Regions from separate parts of the Lentzea sp. NPDC058450 genome, predicted to be linked through region 1. Evidence: riboswitches for the same ligand, from Rfam matches in the RefSeq annotation. Region 1 holds a riboswitch; each other region holds the start of a gene.
The links. A riboswitch is a leader RNA that binds a small molecule or an ion and turns the genes downstream of it on or off. The one in region 1 is predicted to bind cobalamin.
Positions count from the first base shown of each region.

Region 2: linked by a shared signal. The riboswitch ahead of ACFWNN_RS17645 (putative cobaltochelatase) and the one ahead of ACFWNN_RS22080 (ribonucleoside-diphosphate reductase subunit alpha) in region 1 are both predicted to bind cobalamin.
Region 3: linked by a shared signal. The riboswitch ahead of ACFWNN_RS18620 (FecCD family ABC transporter permease) and the one ahead of ACFWNN_RS22080 (ribonucleoside-diphosphate reductase subunit alpha) in region 1 are both predicted to bind cobalamin.

Region 1 is NZ_JBHXLO010000014.1:2,683-4,938, forward strand. It holds gene ACFWNN_RS22080 (ribonucleoside-diphosphate reductase subunit alpha) at 1-782, opposite strand, end outside; cobalamin riboswitch at 891-1,112, opposite strand; gene ACFWNN_RS22085 (aldo/keto reductase) at 1,295-2,256, opposite strand, start outside.
Region 2 is NZ_JBHXLO010000010.1:46,848-49,103, forward strand. It holds gene ACFWNN_RS17645 (putative cobaltochelatase) at 1-930, opposite strand, end outside; cobalamin riboswitch at 966-1,100, opposite strand; gene ACFWNN_RS17650 (threonine aldolase family protein) at 1,129-2,091, opposite strand; gene ACFWNN_RS17655 (helix-turn-helix domain-containing protein) at 2,099-2,256, opposite strand, start outside.
Region 3 is NZ_JBHXLO010000010.1:240,254-242,509, reverse strand. It holds gene ACFWNN_RS18630 (3-isopropylmalate dehydrogenase) at 1-660, shown strand, start outside; gene ACFWNN_RS18625 (YciI family protein) at 731-1,150, opposite strand; cobalamin riboswitch at 1,314-1,460, shown strand; gene ACFWNN_RS18620 (FecCD family ABC transporter permease) at 1,490-2,256, shown strand, end outside.

The DNA of each region.
Region 1 (2,256 bases):
GAGCGCACCCGCGACCACTGCACGCCGATGCCGCCGGCGAACTTCGACAGCCGCGCGATCTGGGCGTAGCGCTCGTAGATCGACTCCAGCTCGTCCTTCGGCGAGTCGAGCAGGTAGCACGACGACATCTGGGTGTGCTGGGTGCCGGAGTTGAACAGCGTCGGCGAGCTGGGCAGGTACGCCAGCGACGACATCAGCCGGTAGAAGTCGATCGCCTCGGCCGCGGTGTGCGAGAGCCCGCACGCGACGCGCAGCAGCCAGTACTGCGGCTGCTCGATCACGAACCGCTTGGACGGGTGGCGCAGCAGGTAGCGGTCGTAGACGGTGCGCAGGCCGAAGTACTCGAACCGCCGGTCGCCGTCGAGGTCGATCGCGTCGTCGAGCTTGCGGGCGTTGGCGGCCACGAACTTCGCGGTCGCGTCGCCGATCAGGCCCTCGGCGTGCCCCAGCGCGATGCTCTGGCTGAAGGACTGCACGCCCTGACGGCGCACCTCCTTCTCGATGAACGCGGCCAGCAGGCCCGCGGCGAGCTTGGAGTACTCGGGTTCCTCGGCGACCAGGGCGGCCGCGGTCTGGATCGAGAGCTTGTCCAGCTCCTCCGTGGTCGCCCCGTCGTAGAGGCCGCTGATCGTCTTCGTCGCGACCCGCAGCGGGTCGACGTCGTGCAGACCGACCGTGCAGCGCTCCACCGCGCGCACGATCTTGTTCAAGTCGACCGGTTCGAGTGAACCGTTGCGTTTTTTGACGCGCATGGTGGTGGTGACTGTGTCGACCGCCGTCACAGCTCTCTCCTCGCGAGCTCGGTGGCCACGAGAGCAGCGAGGAGTGAACGGGCGCGCGCGACCGCCACGTCCTCCCGCCCTCCCTCGGGGCCTCGGACGCCCGCACGCAGGCGCGTGCGGGATGCTGGCAGGTCTTCGGACTCACGGGCGTGCCCGGTGATCGATCACCGAGGCGCCTACCGGCCGTCGCTTCCCAGACACCCTCGTCCAGTGCTTCCTGACGGCTTTCGTTCCCGTTCACCGCTGCGGGGCAGTCCCGGAATCGCACCGGGTTCCCTCTTGCGACGACCGATCTGGATGATCGGCCGAACCAGCTTCGCGACACAATACATGGGCGCGATCATGAGACGCACACCTACATGTAGTGGGCGTGTCGCCCGGTTGGAGCAGCGTCCCGGACGTGCCGGAATCGCCCCGCCGACGACGGTGGAGACGGCAGGGCGAACCCGGTTGATCAACGCAGGTGGCAGGCGTTGAACACGGTCCGCCCCACCCCGTCGCCCGCGCCGGCCTCAGCCCTGCGGGACCGGACCCCGCACGGCCGCGGAGTAGTCGTTGATCCACTTGGGGTACACCGGGGCCGGGGCGCTGATCGCGTCCAGCTCGGCGAGGTCCTTCTCCTGCAACGGGTTCTCGACGGCGGCGAGGTTGTCGCGCAGCTGCTCGACGGTGCGCGCGCCGATGGTGACGCTGGTGACCGCGGGCCGGGCGAGCAGCCACGCCAGCGCGACCTGCGGCATGCTCGTGCCGTTGCGCTCGGCCACCTCGCGGACGACGTGCACGATCGGCGCGGCGGCGGACGGGTCGACCGGTGGAATCGCCTGAGAACTCTTCGAACGTCGCGCGGAAGTCTCTTCGGTCTTGCCCTCGGCGTCGAACTTGCCGGTCAGGTATCCGGCGGCGAGCGGGCCCCAGACGATCAGGCCGATGTTCTCGCTCTCGACCATCGGCAGGATCTCGGCCTCCAGGTCGCGCACCAGCAGCGAGTAGTGCTCCTGCAGCGCGACGAACCCGGACAGCTGCTTGAGCGCCGAGATGCCGAGCGCCTTGGTGACCTGCCACGCGGGGAAGTTCGCGGCGCCGATGTGCCTGATCTTGCCCTGGCGCACGGCGTCGTCCACCGCGCTGAGCGTCTCCTCCAGCGGCGTGATCGGGTCGGTGTTGTGCAGCTGGAAGAGGTCGATGTGGTCGGTGCGCAACCGGCGCAGGCTCGCCTCGATGCTGCGGGTGAGGTGCACGCGGGTCGCCCCGAGGTCGTTGGGGCCGGGGCCGGACCGCGCCATCGCCTTCGTCGCGATCAGCACCTGGTCACGCCGCCCGGTGAGGATCTCGCCGAGGTGCTCCTCGGACTCCCCGTCGGCGTAGACGTCGGCGGTGTCGATCAGGTTCACGCCCGCGTCCAGCGCCTCGTCGACGAGGCGGCGCGACTGCGCCACGTCGAGCGCGCCGACGGCACCCCAGATCGGGTGGCCGG
Region 2 (2,256 bases), on a different contig from region 1:
CGGGTCGCGGCGGCGCCGGTGCGGCAACGCGAGCCGGACGGCGGTCTCGACGTCTGTCTCCTCGACGGCGCCGGCGCCCCGCCACGCCGCGTGGGCGATCGCGGCACGGGCGACCACGAGGTCCGCGCGCATGCCGTCGACCTCGAAAGCCGCGCAGACGGCGGCGATCCGGCGCAGCTCACCGTCCGGAAGGGACACTCCGGCCAACCGCGACCGGGCGTCGGTGATCTGCTGCTTCAGCTGCGAGTCCTCGTCGGCCCACCGCGCGGCGAACCCGGCCGGGTCGGCCTCGTAGGCGAGCCGGCGGCGGATCACCTCGGTGCGCACGGCCACGTCGCGCGCGGCCTTCACCGCGACGGTCAGCCCGAACCGGTCGAGCAGCTGCGGCCGCAGCTCGCCCTCCTCGGGGTTCATCGTGCCGACCAGCAGGAACTGCGACGGGTGCGACACCGACACGCCCTCGCGTTCGACGTGCGCGCGCCCCATCGCGGCGGCGTCGAGCAGCAGGTCGACCAGGTGGTCGTGCAGCAGGTTGACCTCGTCGACGTAGAGCACGCCCCGGTGCGCGGCCGCCAGCAGTCCGGGCTGGAACGCCCGGACGCCCTCGGTCAGCGCCTTCTCCAGGTCGAGCGACCCGACGAGCCGGTCCTCGGTCGCGCCGACGGGCAGTTCGACCAGCCGCGCTGGCCGTCGCTCCACCCCGTCGTGGGGCGCGTCGGGGCAGTCGGCGGTCCCCGGCGCGCAGCCGAACCGGCAGCCGGCCGAGATGTCGAGCTCGGGCAGCAACGCGGCGAGGGCGCGCACGATGGTCGACTTCGCGGTCCCCTTCTCACCTCGGACGAGCACGCCGCCGATGCCGGGGTGCACGGCGTTCAGCAGCAGGGCGAGCCGGAGGTCGTCATGGCCGACGACAGCCGAAAACGGGAACATGCTCGGCGAAGTCCTTCCTCGGGTGTCCACGCCCGCGGTCAGGTGAAGAGGGGGACGAGTTCCTGACTTCCGGCGTCCAAAACCGGTCACAGTCGCGGGACGGCGCCGGAGTCACACCGGCTTCCTCGCACTCCCCTCACAGCCCCGGCATCGTCGCATTTCGCAAGGCCGGGTCCAACAGCCAGGTGAGCGACGTCGCTAGATCGACTCCAGAAACTCGGTCCACGCCGCCTTGACCTCGTCCGCCGTCCACTCCAGCGCGGGCCCGGCCACGGTCACCTCGGTCTTGGCGAGCGGTCCGTCCGGCCAGAACCCGCCGAGGAACTTCCCGCCCACCTCCTTCAGCCTGGCCGGGTCGCCGGGCAGATGCAGCGCGAACTGGTGCGTGTGAGGTTCGGGCTGGTCCATCGCGGCGGCGACGACCTTGGCGTGCGCGACGTACGAACCCAGGCGAGGCAACACCGTGTCCAGGCCGTGCAACGCGGACAACGCGGCGGGCCACTGCTGGAACACCATGCCGCCGTACCGGTGCCGCCAGACCCGTGCCTGCTCGACGAAGTCGTGGCTCCCCGCCAGCGCCGCGCCCGAAATGCCTTCGAGGGACTTGTAGAACGAGACGTAGACCGAGTCGAAGAGGCCGGCGATCTCGGGCAACGACCTGCCCAGCCCGAAGGTGCTCTCCCACAGCCGCGCGCCGTCGAGGTGCACGACCGCGTCCCGTTCGCGGGCCGCCTCTACCACCGCCACGAGCTCGTCCCAGGTCGGCAGGACGAACCCGGCCTCACGGTCCGGCACCTCCAGCAGCAGCGTCCCGAACGGCTCGGGGCACGTGCCGACGTCGTCGTTGCGCACCTTGATCGGCCGCAGCCCGGACAGCACGGTCAGCGCGTCGTCCTCGTGGTTCAACGGGTGCGCTCGCGGGTGCATCGCGACGATCGGGTTGTGCGTGCGGTCCGCCCAGCAGCGCAACGCGATCTGCTGCGCCATCGTGCCGGTCGGCACGAACAGCGCGGCCTCGGTGCCCAGCAACGCGGCGACCCGCTCCTCCAGCGCGCCCACCGGGCCGCCGTCGCCGTAGCGGTCGGGGTCGACGTCCGGCACCGGGCCGAGCGACTCCAGCAACGTCTTCTTGCGGACTCCGGAGAGCTGTCGGTTCAACACCCCAGCATCAAACCTCAGCCGCCAGCGTGTCGGCGAGCGAAATGACCCCCACCCGGATCTCCGCCGCCGTCATGCCCTGGGCCAGCAGGAACTCGATGTGCTCACCCCGCAGCACTGCCAGCACGGTGTGCGCTTTGAACGTCGAGCCGACCAGCCGGGCCAGGC
Region 3 (2,256 bases), on a different contig from region 1:
CCGTACGCGGGCAACGGCGGCCTGCTCCGCAAGGACACGCCGCACGAGATCGCGACCGAGGTCTCGCTGAACACCTCGTTCGGCGTCGAGCGGGTGGTCAGGGACGCGTTCGCGCGTGCCTCGAACCGCCAGCGCCGGCACCTGACGCTGGTGCACAAGACGAACGTCCTCACGCACGCCGGCTCGTTGTGGTCGCGCGTCGTCGAGGAGGTCTCGCTGCAGCACCCGGACGTCACCGTGGCCTACCAGCACGTGGACGCGGCGACCATTCACATGGTCACCGACCCGGGCCGCTACGACGTGATCGTCACCGACAACCTGTTCGGCGACATCCTGACCGACCTGGCCGCCGCCGTCACGGGTGGCATCGGCCTGGCCGCGTCGGGGAACATGGACGTCACCAGGCGCAACCCGTCGATGTTCGAGCCGGTGCACGGGTCCGCCCCGGACATCGCCGGCCAGGGCATCGCCGACCCGACGGCCGCCGTGCTGTCGGTCGCGCTGCTGCTCGACCACCTCGGCGAGCACGAGGCGGCGCGCCGGATCGAGGCCTCCGTGGCGTTCGACCTGGCGACGCGCGACCACCAGTCTCCGGGCGCGACCTACGCGATCGGCGACCGGCTCGCGGCACTCGTGTCGTCGAACGTGCGCACGGGCTGAGTTCGTTTCAGACGTTTTGAAGCCCCGGCCGGATGGTTCCCGGCCGGGGCTTCGGCGTTTCTCCGCGCGATCAGAGCTGGCCGTTGGCCTCACGCCACGCGCGCTCCTTCTGGATGTACTCGTTGTCCTGCGGGAACTCGTCGATCGACGGCACGCGGCGGATCTCGGTCTTGAAGCCGGGGCCGGTCATCGGCATGCGGCGGGCCCACTCGATCGCCTCCTGGATCGAGGCGACGTTGAGCAGGTAGAAGCCGTTGAACAGCTCCTTGGTCTCGCCGTACGGGCCGTCCGTGATGACCGCGGGCTCGGCGGAGTAGTCGACGACGACGCCCTCGGACGGGTCGGAGAGGCCCTCGGCGGCGAGCAGCACGCCGGCCCGGATCAGCTCCTCGTTGAACGCGCCGACGGTCTCGAGCATCTTGTCGAAGTCGAACTCGCCCATGTTGGCGAAGGCCTCGTCGGTGGCGCGCATGATCAGCATGTACTTCACGGTGGTTCTCCTTGCGTCTCGTTCGTTGACGTCCAGAGGTCGAACGGGTGCCCCGCCGGATCGACACGCACCCAGAACTTTTTTGAAGTTTTCTTTTCGTGCAGGTCAGAGGCTTGCATACGGGCGGCCCGGTGTCGCAGCCGAGATGCGCCTCACGTCCGCCGTCGCACGGACGGGTGATCGTGTCGGGTTAGAGTGCTTTCGTCGTGCATGGGGGAAGTCCGGTCTGAATCCGGCGCTGACCCGCAACGGTAGGTCTCTCTGTCGAGAGGGACGAGCCCGAATACCCGCGCACGGTGCAACCAGGAACTCCTGCCGTGGACTGCGGGAAGGGCATCAGTGATCGGGAAGATCAGCGCGCTCGTCGGCGTGCTCGCCGTCAGCATCGTCGCGGGCGTGGCACTCGGCCCCGTGTCCGTTCCGTTCGACGTCACCCTGGACCTGCTGTGGGCGGCGTTCACCGGCGGCACCGTCCCGGCCGACCTCGCCGGCCAGTACCACATCGTCTGGGACATCCGGCTGCCGCGCGTGCTGCTGGCCGCGGTCGTCGGGGCCGGGCTGAGCGCGGTCGGCGTCGCGATCCAGGCGATGGTCCGCAACGCCCTCGCCGATCCCTACGTGCTGGGCATCTCGTCGGGCGCGAGTGTCGGCGCGACGGCCGTGGCGACGCTCGGCGTCCTGTCCGGGCTCGGCGTGTACGCGCTCTCGGTCGGGGCGTTCGTGACCGGCCTCGGCGCCACGGCTCTGGTCTACCTCACCGCACGCACGAGCCGAGGGCTCACACCGTTGCGGCTGGTGCTGACCGGAACCGCGCTGGCGTACGGGTTCTCGGCCGTCGCGATGCTGCTGGTGTTCCAGGCGCCGCACGGCGAGGCGGCGCGCAGCGCGATGTTCTGGTTGCTCGGCAGCCTGGGCGGCGCGACCTGGACGCAGTTGCCGATCGCGTTCGTCGTGACCCTGGCCGGCGTCGCCTACCTGATGACGCGCGCCCGGCAGCTGAACGCGCTGGCGATGGGCGACGAGACCGCCACGACGCTGGGCGTGTCCGTCAACCGGTTCCGCACGCAGCTGTTCATCGTCACCGCCGGCATCACCGGGGTGCTGGT